4 regions of the Micromonospora sp. WMMD1076 genome follow, and region 2 is predicted to be linked to each of the others. Evidence: riboswitches for the same ligand, from Rfam matches in the RefSeq annotation. Region 2 holds a riboswitch; each other region holds the start of a gene.
What was found. A riboswitch is a leader RNA that binds a small molecule or an ion and turns the genes downstream of it on or off. The one in region 2 is predicted to bind cyclic di-AMP.
Positions count from the first base shown of each region.

Region 1: linked by a shared signal. The riboswitch ahead of O7622_RS07045 (hypothetical protein) and the one ahead of O7622_RS20355 (transglycosylase family protein) in region 2 are both predicted to bind cyclic di-AMP.
Region 3: linked by a shared signal. The riboswitch ahead of O7622_RS26165 (hypothetical protein) and the one ahead of O7622_RS20355 (transglycosylase family protein) in region 2 are both predicted to bind cyclic di-AMP.
Region 4: linked by a shared signal. The riboswitch ahead of O7622_RS04725 (C40 family peptidase) and the one ahead of O7622_RS20355 (transglycosylase family protein) in region 2 are both predicted to bind cyclic di-AMP.

Region 1 covers NZ_CP120862.1:1,421,969-1,425,999, reverse strand. Annotated here, with positions in the region: gene O7622_RS07055 (metal-sensitive transcriptional regulator) at 75-374, shown strand; gene O7622_RS07050 (YibE/F family protein) at 529-1,803, shown strand; cyclic di-AMP (ydaO/yuaA leader) riboswitch at 1,958-2,089, shown strand; gene O7622_RS07045 (hypothetical protein) at 2,093-3,121, shown strand; gene O7622_RS07040 (carbonic anhydrase) at 3,180-3,833, opposite strand; gene O7622_RS07035 (helix-turn-helix domain-containing protein) at 4,001-4,031, shown strand, end outside.
Region 2 covers NZ_CP120862.1:4,274,491-4,278,521, forward strand. Annotated here, with positions in the region: gene O7622_RS20345 (M4 family metallopeptidase) at 1-743, shown strand, start outside; gene O7622_RS20350 (YbaB/EbfC family nucleoid-associated protein) at 861-1,310, opposite strand; gene O7622_RS20355 (transglycosylase family protein) at 1,498-2,157, opposite strand; cyclic di-AMP (ydaO/yuaA leader) riboswitch at 2,156-2,301, opposite strand; partial or broken gene O7622_RS20360 (LLM class flavin-dependent oxidoreductase) at 2,474-2,860, shown strand; gene O7622_RS20365 (hypothetical protein) at 2,907-3,095, shown strand; gene htpG (molecular chaperone HtpG) at 3,289-4,031, opposite strand, start outside.
Region 3 covers NZ_CP120862.1:5,813,948-5,817,978, reverse strand. Annotated here, with positions in the region: gene O7622_RS26175 (STAS domain-containing protein) at 2-361, shown strand; gene O7622_RS26170 (SRPBCC family protein) at 466-918, shown strand; gene O7622_RS26165 (hypothetical protein) at 943-2,016, opposite strand; cyclic di-AMP (ydaO/yuaA leader) riboswitch at 2,021-2,151, opposite strand; gene O7622_RS26160 (cation diffusion facilitator family transporter) at 2,296-3,210, opposite strand; gene O7622_RS26155 (AAA family ATPase) at 3,315-4,031, opposite strand, start outside.
Region 4 covers NZ_CP120862.1:958,951-962,981, reverse strand. Annotated here, with positions in the region: partial or broken gene O7622_RS29175 (hypothetical protein) at 1-293, shown strand, start outside; partial or broken gene dcd (dCTP deaminase) at 489-764, shown strand; gene O7622_RS04725 (C40 family peptidase) at 829-1,860, opposite strand; cyclic di-AMP (ydaO/yuaA leader) riboswitch at 1,874-2,008, opposite strand; gene O7622_RS04720 (peptidoglycan recognition family protein) at 2,247-4,031, shown strand, end outside.

The DNA.
Region 1 (4,031 bases), 2.9 Mb from region 2:
CTCCGATCTGATACCCCCTAGGGGTACGTTCGGAACGTTAGCATACCCCCGAGGGGTACGCTATCCTCGGTCTCATGACCGCGCCGTCCAGCCCGACCCGGGGCTACACCGCCAGCAAGGACCAACTCCTCGGCCGGCTCCGCCGGATCGAGGGCCAGGTCCGTGGCATCGAGAAGATGGTCGAGGACGACCGCTACTGCATCGACGTGCTGACGCAGATCTCGGCCATCCAGGCGGCGCTGGACAAGGTCGGGCTGGGCCTGCTCGACGGGCACGCCCGGCACTGCATGCACGAGGGCGCCGCCGAGGGCCGGGCCGACGAGATGGCGACCGAGATGATGGCCGCCGTCGGCCGCCTGATGAAGCGCGGCTGAGCGGAGACCTCCGGTCGCGGCGTCCGGGAGCGGCCGGCCGGGCCGCCTACCATGGCCGGGCGACGACCCGGACGTGGTCGACACGTCCGCGCCGGCCGGGTGACCAGACCGGTCCGGCGGACCAGGCGTCGCCGCGACCGTTGGGAGAGACGCCATGGGTGCCGACCACACCCGCCCCGCACCCGCCGCACCGCCGGGCGTACGACGGCTGCTCGTCGCCGTGGTGGTGCCGCTGTTCGCGCTCACCGTGATCGCGACGCTGGTGCTCTGGCCCCGGCAGGACCGGGAGCCGGTCGGCGGAGCGGACGTCCCCCGCTACCACGGCACAGTGACCCGTGTGGTCACCGAGCCCTGCCCGCCGACCCCGGAGGCGCCGGACGGCGGGGGTGGCCCCTGCGGCACTGTGACAGTCACCGCCGAGCAGGGCCCGGACGCGGGCCGGCAGGTCGAGACGCCGATCCCGGCCGGGCCCGGCGCACCCCGGGTCGCGGTCGGCGACGAGGTCGTCCTGGTCGAGCTGACCGACCCGGGCGACCCGGCGGTGAAGTCCTACAACATCGCCGAGCACCAGCGCGGTACGCCGCTGATCTGGCTGATGGTGCTGTTCGCCGCCGCGATCGTGGCGTTCGGCCGCTGGCGCGGGCTCGCCGCGCTCGGCGGCCTGGTGGCCAGCTTCGCCATCCTCCTCGGCTTCGTGCTGCCGGGCATCGGCGCCGGCCAGCCACCGTTGCTGGTGGCGATCGTGGGCGCCGCGTTGATCATGTTCGTGGTGCTCTACCTGACCCACGGGATCACCGCGCAGACGTCGGTGGCGGTGCTCGGCACGCTCGGCAGCCTGGTGGTCACCGGCGTGCTCGGCCTGCTCGCCACGTCCGCCACCCACCTGACCGGTTTCGGCAGCGAGGACGCCACCACGCTGTCCATGTTCCAGGGCGGCGTGGACCTGCACGGGCTGCTGCTGGCCGGCATCATCATCGGCTCGCTGGGCGTGCTGGACGACGTCACAGTCACCCAGGCGGCCACCGTCACCGAACTGGCGCACGCCAACCCCGGGCTGTCCCGGCGGCAGCTCTACCGGGCGGCGACCCGGGTCGGCCGGGCCCACATCGCATCCACAGTCAACACCATCGTGCTGGCGTACGCGGGCGCCTCGCTGCCGCTGCTGCTCCTCCTGGTCGCCGATTCCCGCCCGGTGAGCGAGATCCTCACCAGCGAGTTCCTCGCCCAGGAGATCGTCCGCAGCGCGGTGGCGACGCTCGGCCTGATCGCCGCCGTACCGCTGACGACCGGACTGGCCGCGATCGTGACCACCGCCGGGCGGCGCTCGGGCGGCGCGGAGCCTGCGCCACCCGCGGCCCGGCCGCCGGCCGGACGCCACGACGCGCTGGAGGCCCTGGGCGGCGGAAAGAGCACGGAGGCCGCATGGTGACACTCCGCAGCGTGACCATCGATTTCAAACGCGACGCTGGTCACGGTGCGCCACGGCGAAATCTCGCTATTGGTCGGCTTCCGGACGTAGATCCTCAGGAGTGCTGTCAGGTAACCTCGCTGCCGGTCACCGCCGAAGGCGCGCACCGGCGCCAGCGGTGCCGCCGCCCAATCGCCCGCGGGCGAGCCGGGGAACCAGGTACATGGGGTGAATCCGCGACAGCGGTAGGGGCCACTTCCGTCCCGAACCCGTCAGCTAACCCGGTCGGCGGCCGACGGAAGGGAACACTGTGACGGCACCCCTGCGCCGCTGGCTGACACCCGTGGTGGCCGTGCTGGCCTCGCTGGCCGTGCTGGCCGGGCCGACCCCGGCGACCGCGGCCCCCACCGCGGCGGCCCCCGGCACCCCCTCGGGACACGAGGAGGACGGCGAACCGCCGCTCATCACCGAGGCGATCGACGCCGCCAACCGGGCCTTCCTCCAGGCCAAGGCGAAGCTCGCCAAGTCGCAGGACCGCCAGCGGCGGCTGGCGGCCGAGGTGAGGACGGCACAGGCCGAGCTCGAAGCGCTCAGCCCGCAGGTCAACCAGCTCGCCGCCCAGTCCTACCGGACCGGCCGGATGGGCGCGATGGCGATGCTGCTGGAGAGCAACTCGCCCGACTCGTTCGTCCGCCGGGTCAACGCCCTGGACGAGCTGAACCTCCTCAACGCGCAGCGCCTGGCCGCCATCAACGCGGTCAAGACCCGCGCCGAGCAGGCCAAGATCGCGCTCGACGCCGAGGTGCGCGAGCAGGAGAAGCAGAAGAACGCGATGGAGCGCGAGAAGGTGCAGGCCGAGCGCGCGCTGAAGCTCGTCGGCGGTCTCGGCTTCACCGGCGGCCTGGTCTCCGCCACCTCACCGGTCGCCAAGATCGGCCCCGGCCGTACCGCCGACGGCGGGTGGAAGGCGGAGTCGTGCAGCGAGGACGACCCGACCACCTCGGGCTGCGTCACGCCGCGCACGTTGCACGCGTACAAGGAGGTCCGGCGCGCGGGCTTCAAGCGCTTCGTGGGCTGCTACCGGCCCGGCGGGCCGTGGGAGCACCCCAAGGGCAAGGCGTGTGACTGGTCGCTCCAGAACAGCGGCTTCGCGGCCTGGCACAACAACGACACCCGCAGGTACGGCAACGAGGTGGCCGCCTTCCTCATCCGCAACGCCGACCGGCTGGGCATCTACTACGTCATCTGGAACCGGCAGATCTGGTTCCCGGCCACCGGCTGGAGTTCGTACAGCGGACCCTCGAACCACACCGACCACGTCCACATGTCGATGCTCTGACCCGGGCACAGCGAGAAGGGGCCGCCCGAGGGCGGCCCTTCTTCGTCATCCGTGCGTGTCAGCCGGCCAGCGCCGGGTCGGCGGGCGCCGCCGGAGCGGGCAGCGGAGCCGGGGACTGCGCCACGGTCCGCACCTCGCCGCCGGCGAGCCGGTACGACATGCCCACCACCGTGCACCGCCCGGCCGCCACCCGCTCGGCCAGCACGGCGGACCGGGCCAGCAGCGTCTCGACGGTCTGCGCGATGTGGACGTCGACGATGCCGTCCAGGTCGTCCACGCCCTGGCGGGCGGCGCGCAGCAGGCTGGGCGAGACCGCGTCCACCACCGCGCCCAGGTGCCCGACCGGGGCGGCGCCGGTCCGGAACCCCTCCCGGGCGGCCTGGACCGCGCCGCACGAGTCGTGCCCGAGCACCACCACGAGCGGGGTGCCGAGCACGGTGACCGCGTACTCGACGCTGCCGAGCACCTCCGGCCCCGCGGTGTGCCCGGCCGTCCGCACCACGAAGAGGTCACCGAGACCGCGGTCGAAGATGATCTCGGCGGCGAGCCGCGAGTCGGAGCAGCCGACGATCACCGCGAAGGGATGCTGGCCGTCCGCGACCGCCGCCCGGTGCCCGGCGTCCTGGTTCGGATGCTGCGGGACGCCGGTGACGAACCGGTGGTTACCGGCACGCAGTTCGGTCAGTGCCTGCTCCGGGGTGCTCGGCGTCATGTCCCTCACCTCGTCTACCTGGGGAACCACCAGGCCGAACGGCCTCGCGACCCACGGTCACACGCACCTCAGGACACGTCAAGATTCGTGATACGCATTTCATACTTTCCCGTTGCCGCCCGCCCCGGCCCGCGCCGATTCGGGCCGGTGGCGGCGGTGGCCATAGCATGACCACCATGGCGACCACACCAGTTGAGG
Region 2 (4,031 bases):
CGTCCAGCTCGACCTGCAACGGCAGCAGCGTGACCGGCCTGGGCATCCAGAAGGCCATGAAGATCATGTACAACGGCATGCTGCTGAAGACCTCGTCCTCGTCGTACCTGAAGTACCGCACCTGGACGCTGCAGGCGGCGAAGAACCTCTACCCGGGCAGCTGCGCGGAGTTCAACACCGTCAAGGCGGCCTGGGACGCGGTGAGCGTGCCGGCCCAGTCCGGTGACCCGACCTGCGCCGGCGGCACTCCGACGCCCACCCCGAGCACCACGACCACCCCGCCGTCGGGCGGCTGCTCCGGCAACAAGCTCGCCAACCCGGGCTTCGAGTCCGGCAACGTGAGCTGGAGCGCCTCGTCCGGCGTCATCACCACCGACAGCGGCCAGGCCGCGCACGGCGGCTCGTACAAGGCGTGGCTCGACGGGTACGGCTCGTCGCACACCGACACGCTCAGCCAGTCGGTGACGATCCCGGCCGGATGCCGGGCGACGTTGAGCTTCTGGCTGCACATCGACAGCGCGGAGTCGACCACGAGCACCGCGTACGACAAGCTCACCGTGAAGGCGGGCAGCACCACGCTGGCCACCTACTCCAACCTGAACAAGGCCGCCGGCTACGCGCAGCGGTCCTTCGACATCTCGTCGCTCGCAGGCACCACGGCGACCATCTCGTTCAGCGGGGTGGAGGACAGCTCGTTGCAGACGTCCTTCGTCGTCGACGACACCGCGGTCACCCTGAGCTGACAGTGGCGTGCGCGGCCGGTCGTCGTCCTCCCGGCGGCCGGCCGCCTCGCCGTGTCGGCCCAGCGTCCCGTCGCGTCGGGCCGGCGTCCCGTGTCGGCTCGGCGCCGTTTCGCCGTGTCAGGCCCGGCGCGCGCCCTGGGACGCGGTGCCGCGGTCGCGGTGGATCCGCGCGGCCGCCTCGTGCATCGCGCGGCCGAACAGCTCGGCCTGGTCGCCCATGCTGCCGAGCCGGGCGGCGAGCGCATCGGCGTCGGCCCGCGCCGACGCGCTGACCCGGGCGTCCAGCTCGGACAGCGCCGCGTTGGCGGCGGTGACGAAGTGTCCGCAGAGGACCTCCGGAGGCTCGCCGGCCAGCTCCGGGTCGATCGTCACGGAATCCAGCCGGCCACCCTGGACGGCGACCGCGCGAACCCGGCCACCGGCGGCCGTGCCCTCGGCGCGCAGCAGGTCGCCGGGCTCGCCGTCGGCGTGCGCCGAGGCCCGGGACCGCATCGCGGTGAGCGCCTGCTGTGTGCGGGTCAGCAGCTCGTCGATGCTCGCGGCCGCCGAGAACGGGTCGTTGGTCATATCCGCGCTTTCTTCACGTCTTAGCCGAGCATCGTGACCCTAGCAACCGGCTCCGACGAATCGCGGTACTGCCGCCGCGGGCCGTCTCCCGGACGCCGGGAGCAGGCCGGACACCCGTCGACGCGGCGTGTCGCGGACGGGGCGGACGCCCGGCCGGGTCGCCCCGGCCGGGCGTTCTCGGCGGCTGTCAGTGCAGCCGCAGCCGCTGACCGGGGAAGATCAGGCCGGGATCGTCGCCGACCACCGCGCGGTTGCGCTCGTGCAGGGCGCGCCAGCCGCCGTCGACGCGCTGCGTCACGGCGATCTCCGACAGCGTGTCACCACGCCGGACCAGGTACGTCCCGGCGCCGGACGACGACCGCAGGGCCACCGTCGTCGTGGCGCGCTCCGACGCGGCCCTGCGGGTGGCCGCCCGCTCCGGCGCGGCCTTGCGCGTGGCGGCCCGCTCCGGTGCCGCCTTTGTGGTGGCCCGCTCGGACCGGGTCGCCACGCTCGCCGAGCCGCCCTTCTTGCCGCAGACCGGCCACGCGCCGATGCCCTGACCGCGCAGCACCTTCCCCGCGACGGCGATCTGCTCGGACCGGCTGGCCAGGTCGGCGCGGGCGGCGTATCTCTGGCCGCCGTAGCCGTTCCAGGTGGCGCGGGAGAACTGGAGCCCGCCGTAGTAGCCGTTACCAGTGTTGATCTTCCAGTTGCCGCCCGATTCGCAGCGCGCGACCGCGTCCCAGTTGACGCCCGCGCCGGCCGGAGCGGCCGGGCCGAACAGGCTCGCGGCGCCGACTGCGGCGCCGGCCAGGGCCGCTCCGAGAGCGGTACGGCGGCTTCGGGCTGAGTATTCAGTTGCCATGTGGATTCCTCCACGCCGACGAGGTGAGCTGTCGGGTTCGGGCCGAGGAGCCCGGCCGCCGGTGGCGGCTTCACCCCGAGGTGACGATGCACCGTGGAACGTGTGGTTCCCCCGCTCCCGCGCGAGGTTCGGTTACCGGGGACGGCGGCGGGATTTGGCGTTTCCGGCCCGCGGTGTCCGCGTCTGCGAACGAAACCGACGCTAGGAGCGATTTGCGACGATCGTCCGCTTCTTGTGACGCTCTTCACCCGGCCGGGCTACCGGCCGCGGCGCTACGGTGGCAGGGCCGGGCAAGATCACGGGAGGGGCGGGACCGATGGCCGATCACGGACACGAGCCGACCTTCGGCGGCTTCGTCACCCCCGCCGCCGGGCAGCCCGACCAGGTGGTGGCGCTGGCCCGGCTCTGCGAGCAGGTCGGGCTGGACCTGGTCACGTTCCAGGACCATCCGTACCAGCCGGGCTTCCTGGACACCTGGACGCTGATGTCCTACGTGGCAGCCGCCACCGAACGCATCCGCCTGGCCGGAAACGTCCTCAACCTGCCGTTGCGCCAGCCGGTGGTGCTGGCCCGCAGCGTCGCCAGCCTGGACCTGCTCACCGGCGGCCGGGTCGAGCTGGGGCTCGGCGCGGGCGCGTTCTGGGACGCGATCGAGGCGGCGGGCGGGCGGCGCCTGGCCCCCGGCGCCGCCGTCGACGCCCTCGACGAGGCGATCCGGGTGATCCGCGAGGTCTGGGACACCGGCCGTCGTGATCCACGGGGTGGTGGAGAGCGTCGACCGCGCGCTCGTGGAGCTGGTCCGTCGGCCCGGCGACTTCACGCAGCTCCGGGAGGCGGTGGACCTGCTCACCGACACGCTGCTGTCGCACCTGTCGTACGAGGAGCACCAGATCGTCGAGCCGCTGGCCCGCCACGGGTTCTTCCCCGGCCAGTTGTGAGGTAGCCGACTTCGGGAGCCCGTCCTGCCCCCTCCCTTCCCCGCACGAGGGTTCGGCCGGCACGCCGGCATGATCCACGCCAGGTCGGCGAGGTGGCGGTATCGGAGGCATCCCGATACCGCCACCTCGGCGTGATGAAGTCGATCAAGCCGGCCCGGTCTGGCTGGGCCGGGTCCAGCCGGGCCTGGCCGGGCTACAGGCCGCGGGCCAGGCGGTCGGCGAGGATCCGGGTGAACCGCGCCGGGTCGGCCAGCTCGCCGCCCTCCGCCAGCAACGCCATGCCGTACAGCAGCTCGGCGGTCTCGGTCAGCGCGGCGGTGTCGCCGCCCTCCCCGTGCGCCTTGCGCAGCCCGGTGACCAGCGGGTGGGCCGGGTTCAGCTCCAGGGTCCGCTTGACCCGGGGCACCTCCTGGCCCATCGCCCGGTACATCTTCTCCAGCGTCGGCGTCATGTCGTGCGCGTCGCCCACCACGCAGGCCGGTGAGGTGGTCAGCCGGGTGGACAGTCGCACCTCCCTGACGCTGTCGGCGAGCGCGCCGCCGAGGAACGTGAGCAGGTCGGCGTACTCCTGGCGCTCCGCCTCGGCCTTCTCCTTCTCCTCCTCGGTCTCCAGGTCCACCTGGCCCTTGGCGACCGAGCGCAGCGTCTTCCCGTCGTACGCGCCGACGCGCTCGACCCACACCTCGTCCACCGGGTCGGTGAGGATCAGCACCTCGTAGCCCTTGGCGCGGAACGCCTCCAGGTGCGGCGAGTTCTCGATGGTGGCCCGGTTCTCGCCGGTGGCGTAGTAGATCTCGCTCTGCCCGTCCTTCATCCGCTCCACGTAGTCGCGCAGCGTGGTCGGCTCGGCCGGGTCGTGGGTGCTGGCGGCGCGGACCAGCTCCAGCAGCGTCTCGGTGTTGTCCGGGTCCTCCAGCAGACCCTCCTTGACCACCG
Region 3 (4,031 bases), 1.5 Mb from region 2:
CGTGAGCCTGTCGATCGTGAAGTCGGTGCGGCCGGGTGGTGTCGTCCAGATCGCGCCCCGTGGGGAGATCGACGTCGACACCGCGTACGAGGTGCGGGAAGCGATCGCCGAGGTGCTCGCGAAGGGCCGCCCGGCGCGGATCGAGCTGAACATGCGGCTCGTCACGTTCATCGACTCGGTCGGCATCAGCGCCATGGTCGCCGGCTTCCAGACCTGCGAGGTCAGCGGCGTCAAGCTCGTGGTCACCGAGCCGAGCCGGTTCGTGCACCGGCAGCTCTGGGTGACCGGCCTGCTCGGCCTGTTCGGCGCGCCCGAGCCGTGGTTCGCCGACGACACCCCCGAGGTGCTGCCCGGCGCCTGAGCGTGCCGCTCACACCCCCTGCGGCCAGGGGACCTTCTACCCGTTGCCAGTCCGGCGTCGGTACGGGACGATCGTCGCGACGCACGACGGCGAGGGGGCCCCGCTTGCAGAGCAGCGACAGCTTCAGCTACACCGTGCAGGCCCGGTGCAGCCGGGCCGAAGCGGTGGCCCTGCTCGGTGACCTGAGTCGCCAGGGTGAGCTGCATCCGCTGATCGTCCGGGTCCGGAAGCTGCCGTCCCGGCCGGGCGCGCTGGCCAGCTACGCGATCACCGACCGGCTGCAACTCGGCCCGCTGCACTTCCCGGTCACGTACCAGGCGGACGTGCTGATCGCCGGCGAGGACGAGGTGGTCACGGTGGCGCGGCAGCAGCCCGCGACGACCGTCCGCAACCACACCCGGCTGCGCGACGAGCCCGACGGCACGGTACGCATCGACGTGGAGATCACGCTCACCGCGCCGGCGCCACTGTTCGGGTACGCGTTCCGCCAGGCCCGGGCGGCTCACCTGGGCCTGGCGGCGCGTCTCGGAGCGACCCTGGAGGGTCGGCCGGCCTGATCCGGCCGGCCCTCTCGGGGCGGCTCAGTACACCGACAGGTGCACGTGGTTGGTGTGGTCGCTGGACGGGTCGCCGTTGCCGCCGCTGTACGACTTCCACCCGCTGCTGGGCAGCCAGATCTGCTTGAACCAGATCACGTAGAGCACGGCGAGCGGGTCGGCGTTGCGCACGAAGTACGCGGCCAGGTTGTTGCCGTACGTCCGGTCACCGCCGGTGGCCACGCCGCCGAAGCCGTTCTTCTGCGCGGCGAAGTCGCAGGCCCGCCCCTTCGGGTGCTCACCCGAGCCGCTGGGCCGGTGGCACGAGACGTACCTGGTGAAGCCCGCCGCCTTGGCCTGTTGCAGCGCGTGCAGCGTGCGCGGGGTGATGCAGCCGTTCGCCGGGGTGGGGTCGTTGACGCTGCACGACTCCGACGGCCAGGAGCCGTCCGAGTTGCGCGGTGCCGGCTTCGCGTTCTTGCCGGAGGTGCCCTGGACGCTGCCACCGCCGCTGCTGCTGCGCGAGGTGCTGTCGTTCGCCACCTCCAGGGCGCGCTCGGCCTGCTCCTTGCGCTTGGCCATCACCGTCACCTGCTTGCGCTGTTCGCGGATCTCTGCGTCGAGCTGGGCGCGGGTGCGGGTGGCCTCGTCCCGGGTGGTGATCAGGTCGCGCAGCGTACGGTCCTCGTGCGCGGCGACCTGCTCCAGCGCGGCGGCCCGGTCCATGAAGCCCTCCGGGCTGCTGCTGCCGAGCAGCGCCCCGGCGGTGCCCAGGCGGCCGTTGCGGTACGCCACGACGGCGATCTCGCCGACCTTGGCGTCGCGGACGGCCAGTTCGGCGCCGACCGTCTTGAGCTGGTCGTTGAGCTGCTTCTGGCGGGTCACCGACCGGTTGAGCGCGGCCTTCGCCTCCAGCCAGCCCTTGCCGGCCGCGTCGAGCTGGGCACGCAGTTCGGGCGTGCCACCCTCGTCGTCGCCGGGCGCTGCGGCGAGCAGGCCGGTCACCGGCGCCGCGGAGGCGGGGGAGGCCGGAACGGTCGCGACGCCGAGGGCCAGCGTCGCGACGAGCAGGGCCGCCAACCGGGCGGCCGTCCGTCGTACAGGTGCCACTGCGGGCATGCACACGTCCTTCCGTCAACGCCGACCGGGTTAGCTGACGGGTTCGGGACGGAAAATCCCTACCGCTGACGCGGATGCACCCCACGTACGTGGTTCCCCGGCTCGTCCCTGCGGACGATTAGGCGACGGCCGCCCCACCGGGGCCGGGTGGCGTCCGCGGGTGCGGCCGCGACCGAGACTACCGGCGCTGCCCGGGCGCGGCTCCGTCGAGCAGCGCCACTAGGCGGGGCAAAACCGGCATAAGACTACATTAGCCACAGGGATTTAAGTGTGTCCTAATCACCACTCGGTCTGTCCGCACACTCCGGCCGACGCTCCGGGTTCGACCTGCAACGTGGCGTGATCGATGGAGAAGTCCTCGTGCAGGGCGGCCCGCGCGGCGGCCAGCACCACGCCCGGGTCCACGCCCGGGTCGGTGGTCAGGTGCGCCGAGGCCACCTCCATGCCCGAGGTGAGCGTCCAGACGTGCAGGTCGTGCACCTCGGCCACGCCGGGTACGGCGGCCAGCCGGTCGTGCACGGCTGTGACCTGGAGGTGCTCCGGCGCGGCCTGCACCAGGATGCGCAGCGCGGCCCGGCCGAGCCGCCAGGTGCGCGGCAGGATGAACAGGCCGATCCCGACGGCGACCAGCGGGTCCGCCCACCACCAGTCGGTCACCGTGATGACCAGCGCGGCGGCGATCACGCCGAGCGAGCCGAGCAGGTCGCCGAGCACCTCCAGGTACGCCCCGCGCAGGTTGATGCTCTCCTTCGACCCGGCGCGCAGCAGCGCGAACGCGATGATGTTGGCGAGCAGGCCGAGCACCGCCACCACGAGCATCGGGCCGGCCAGCACCTCCGGCGGCTCGCCGAACCGGCGTACCGCCTCGACCAGGACGTAGATCGCGACGGCGCCGAGCAGCACGGCGTTGGCGAGGGCGGCGAGCACCTCCAGCCGGTAGAGCCCGAACGTGCGCTGCGGGTCGGTGCCGGCGCGGCGGGTGGCGGTGATCGCGGCCAGCGCCATGCCGATGCCGAGGACGTCGGTGAACATGTGCCCGGCGTCGGAGAGCAGGGCCAGCGAGCCGGTTGTGAACGCGGCCACCGCCTCGACCACCATCAGGGCGGCGAGCAGCGCGAAGGCGGCCCAGAGGCGGCCCCGGTGGCGGTGTGCCGCGTTCGTCACCGCGCCGCTGTGGTCATGACCTGCGCCCACGCCAACACCCTTCCTGCCCCGTACCGGCCAGGCTCAATGTATGTTCACATCGCTATGTATGCAACTGAACTGTGGGTGACTTCCGGATCACTGCCGGGTCTCCGTCAGGTGGGGTCGAGCGTGGTGAGACGCTGGGTGGCCCGGGACAGCGCCACGTAGAGCGTGCGCACGCCCGAACCGGGATCGGCCCGGATCTCGCTCGGCGCCACCAGCACCACGCCGTCGTACTCCATGCCCTTGGCCTGCAGGCTGGTCACCACCTGGAGGCGGCCCGCGCCGAGCCCGCCCAGCCAGCCGGCCACCTCGTCCCGGCGCGGCACCGGCGTGATCACGCCGACGGTGCCCTCCACCTGCGCGAGCAGCGCCTCGGCCGCCTCGACCGTGGCCGCCGGCAGGTCGGCGGCGGGCACCGTGCGCTCGACCGGCGGCACGCCGGTGGACCGCACCGCGTCGGGCAGCGGCAGGTCCGGGTAGAGGCGGCGGATCTCCGCCGCCGCCACCGCGAAGATCTCCGCCGAGTTGCGGTAGTTGGTGGTCAGCTCGTAGCGGTGCCGCTTGCGCCGGCCCAGCGCCTGGTCACGGGCCCGGTCCAGCTCCTGCGGGTCGCCGGTCCAGGCGGTCTGCGCCGGGTCGCCGACCACCGTCCAGGACGCCAGCCGCCCGCGTCGGCCGATCATCCGCCACTGCATCGGCGAGACGTCCTGCGACTCGTCCACCACCACGTGCGCGTAGTCGCGGTAGTCGTCCGGACGCTCCCGCGCCGCCGCGCGGGCGGCGCGCTGCCGATCGGCGTACGTGCTCAGCTCACGCACGCCACCGGC
Region 4 (4,031 bases), 3.1 Mb from region 2:
ATGGGTTCATGCCTAACGACTCTCTCTCCAGTTGCCTCAGACGTCTCGGAGTGCTGGGAAACAAGCATGTGCCGCAGCTGTACCTGACCGCGGACATAAGTCAGCGCGTGGCCCTGCTACAGGGACTGATGGACATCGATGGTTACGTCGATGACCGGGGTCGGTGTGAGTTCGTCAGCACCAGGGAACATCTGACGGACGCAGTGGTCGAACTGGCCGCCAGCCTCGGCCTTCGACCAGTCAAACGAAAGAAGCGGGCGATGCTCAACGGCGTCGACAAGGGCCCGGCGTACCAGGTGAAGTTCACGCCGCATGTTCCGGTTTTCCGGCTTCCTCGGAAACTGGCCAGGCAGAAGCTCGATCGCTTCCACCGATTTCGATCGATCGTCGCCGTACAGCCGATGGAATCCGTACCTGTTCGCTGCATCGAGGTGAACGATCCACGCGGGATGTTCCTCGCCGGGCGATCGTTCATTCCCACACACAACTCGAGCCTCGGGCGTCTGGGGCTGCTGACCCACTCGACAGCCGGTTTCATCGACCCGGGCTTCTCCGGTCACGTCACGCTGGAGCTGTCGAACGTGGCGAACCTGCCGATCACGCTCTGGCCGGGCATGAAGATCGGGCAGCTCTGCATCTTCCGGCTCTCCTCGCCGGCCGAGCACCCGTACGGCTCGGCCGTCTACGGTTCGCGGTACCAGGGCCAGCGCGGCCCGACGCCGAGCCGGTCCTGGCGGAGCTGGCGCACCTGGCCGACGCGCTGACGGCACCCGCAGTTGTTAACAGGGGCCCCCTCCTCTACCGGAGGCGTTAAGAGGGGGCCCTTCCTTACACCCGGCCGTAGCTGTTGATGTCGCCGTCGTCGACCCGCTTCATGGTGATCGGCTTGCCGGACTGGGAGGCGTGCACCACCCAGCCGTCGCCCACGTACATCGCCACGTGGTGCAGGTCGCCGTAGTAGAAGACGAGGTCACCGGCGCGCAGCTCGGCCCGGCTCACCCGCTTCGTCATGCCGTGCTGCTGGCGCGCGTTGTGCGGCAGCGAGACGCCGCCCTTGGCCCAGGCCGCCATGGTCAGGCCCGAGCAGTCGAAATGGTCCGGGCCGGCGGCGCCCCAGACGTAGATCTTGCCGATCTGGGCGCAGGCGAACTTGACCGCCGCCCCGGCCGGGCCACCGGGGTAGCCGGCCGGGCAGGGGGCCGGGCGCAGCGGGCCGCCGCCACCGTTGCCGTACACCTTGAGCCGCAGCTTCTGCAGCCGGGCGATCTCGGCGTCGATCTGCTTCTTCTTCACCGCGAGCTGGGCCTCGGTACGCGCCAGCCCGGCGATCATCTCGTCCAGCGGCCTCTTCTTGGCCGCCAGTTCGTCGCGCAGCGCCTCGACGGATCGCACCTGCTCGTGCTGGCGGTGCGCGAAGCGGTCGAGCAGCTCCAGGCCGTTGACCAGGTCGCCGGGCGAGCGGCTGCCCAGCAGCGCGTTGACAGTGGAGAGGTTGTCGCCCTTGTAGGCGTCGGCGGCGAGTCCGCCGACCTGGCCGAGCGCGGCGTCCACCCGGGCCTGGAGGGGTGCGATCTGCCGGCCGAGCGCGTCGGCCTGCTTGCGCCGCGCGGCGAGCTGCTCGCGTACGGCGTTCACCTGTTCGATGACCGGTTCGAGTTTGTTCCAGTCGCTGTCGATCTGCGCCTCGATCTCGGCGACCGAGGGTTCGGCGTGTGCCGCGGTGGCGCCGCCGGTCAGGACGACGGCGGTGCCGACGAGGGCGGCGAGGGCGATGGTGAAGCGGGACCAGCGGGTACGCGGCGCGCCGAGGGACCGGTCGACCGACCGGTTCGACGACGGCCGCGGGGCATGGAGTGCCACCGGGCGTCCGTACTCCTTCTTCCGTATCGCCTACCGGGTTAGCTGACGGATTCGGGCGGGAAGGGAGCCGCCCTACCGCATCGCTGCGGATTCACCCCAGGTACCTGGTTCCCCGGCTCGCCCGGAGGCGACTCGGCGGTGTCGGACCGTCACCGACCGGGTTGGACGGTGAGACGTGCGGCCGACGATTCACCAGAGTAGGGACCGCCGTTATCGATCCGCAACTTCCAGCGGCGTGACACTCCGTACGCGATGACAGGTCAGCCCTCGCCCACAGGTGAAGTTTTCTTTCAACACAGAATACCTGCTGGAAAGGTATTGACCCTCGCGGGTGCGCGGAGTGAGGGTGGAAACGCAGTGACCCCCATCCCTGTCCAGGAGGTTCGATGCACCTCTCCGCCCCGCCGTCGGGCAGACGGATACTGCTCGCCGCCGCAGTGGCGACAGCCACCGCGCTGGCGACCACCGGCCCGGTGACAGCCGCGCCGGACACCGCCGCGCCCGCCTCGGAACGGCAACAACAGTACGCCGCCGCAGCGGCCGAGTACGGCGTACCGCAGAACGTGCTGCTCGGTGTCTCCTATCTGGAGTCCCGCTGGGACACCCACACCGGGCAGCCGAGCACCAGCGGCGGCTACGGCCCGATGCACCTGACCGACGCCGCGCACATCCTCGCCACCCCGGGCAGCGCCCACGTCGACGAGGACGAGGACCCGCGCGGCGACGACTCCCGCCCGCTCACGCTCGACCCGGCCACCGCCGCCGCGCCGACCCAGGAGACGCCGCTGCCGCCCGCCTCCCTCCAGACGCTCGACGCCGCCGCCGCGCTCACCGGGTTCGACGCGCGGGCGCTGCGTACCGACCCGGCCGCGAACATCCGCGGCGGCGCCGCGCTGCTGGCGTCGTACCAGAAGGCTCTGGGCGGGCCGGTCGGCGCCGGCAGCGACCCGGCGGCCTGGTACGGCGCGGTGGCCCGCTACTCCGGCGCGGACACGGCCGACGCCGCGGAGGCCTTCGCCGACGAGGTCTACGACCAGCTCGGCCAGGGCGCCACCCGGACCACCGACGACGGGCAGCGGGTCACGCTCGCCGCGACCGCCGCGAAGCCGGACCGCTCCGCGGTGACCCGGCTCGGCCTGCGCCGCGCCGAGCGGCCGGACGGGCTGGAGTGCCCGGTCCGGCTGGCCTGTGAGTGGATCCCCGCGCCCTACGAGCAGCTCAGCGCCGACCCGGGCGACTACGGCAACCACGACCTGGGCAACCGGCCGAAGCAGCAGAAGATCGAGTACATCGTCATCCACGACACCGAGGGCTACTTCGGCCCGAGCGTCGACCTGGTGAAGCGGGCCGACTATCTGGCCTGGCACTACACGCTGCGCTCGGTGGACGGCTACATCGCCCAGCATGTCAAGACCAAGGACGTGGGCTGGCACGCCGGCAACTGGTACGTCAACGCCAAGTCCATCGGCCTGGAGCACGAGGGCTTCGCCGGCCAGGGCACCTGGTACACCGAGGCGATGTACCGGACCTCCGCCAAGCTGGTCCGCCACCTGGCGCTGAAGTTCGGCATCCCGATGGACCGGCAGCACATCATCGGCCACGACAACGTGCCCGGCACCACCGCCGGCACGGTGCGCGGCATGCACTGGGATCCGGGTCCGTACTGGGACTGGTCGCACTACTTCGACCTGATGAAGGCGCCGTTCCGGACCACCGGCACGGCCCGGACCGGCCTGGTCACCATCGACCCGGACTTCGCCACCAACCGGCCCGCGTTCCTCGGCTGCAACCAGCAGCCGCCCGGCGTCCCGACGCCCACCCCGCCGGCCCAGCCGTGCCCGTCGCGCGGCTCTTCCGCGGTGGTCCTGCGGACCGCGCCGAGCCTGGACGCCCCGCTGGTCAACGACCTCGGGCTGCGCCCGGACGGCACGCCGGACACGATGTACATCTCCGACCACGGCGCCCGCGCCTCGGCCGGTCAGACGTACGCGCTCGCCGGCCGCCAGGGTGACTGGACAGCGATCTGGTACCTCGGCCAGAAGGCGTGGTTCCTCAACCCGGCCTCCGCGCCGACGGCCAAGTGGGCCACCGGCTTCGTCGTGACGCCGCGGCCCGGCAAGGCCACCATCCCGGTGTACGGGCGGGCCTACCCGGAGCAGGCCGCCTACCCG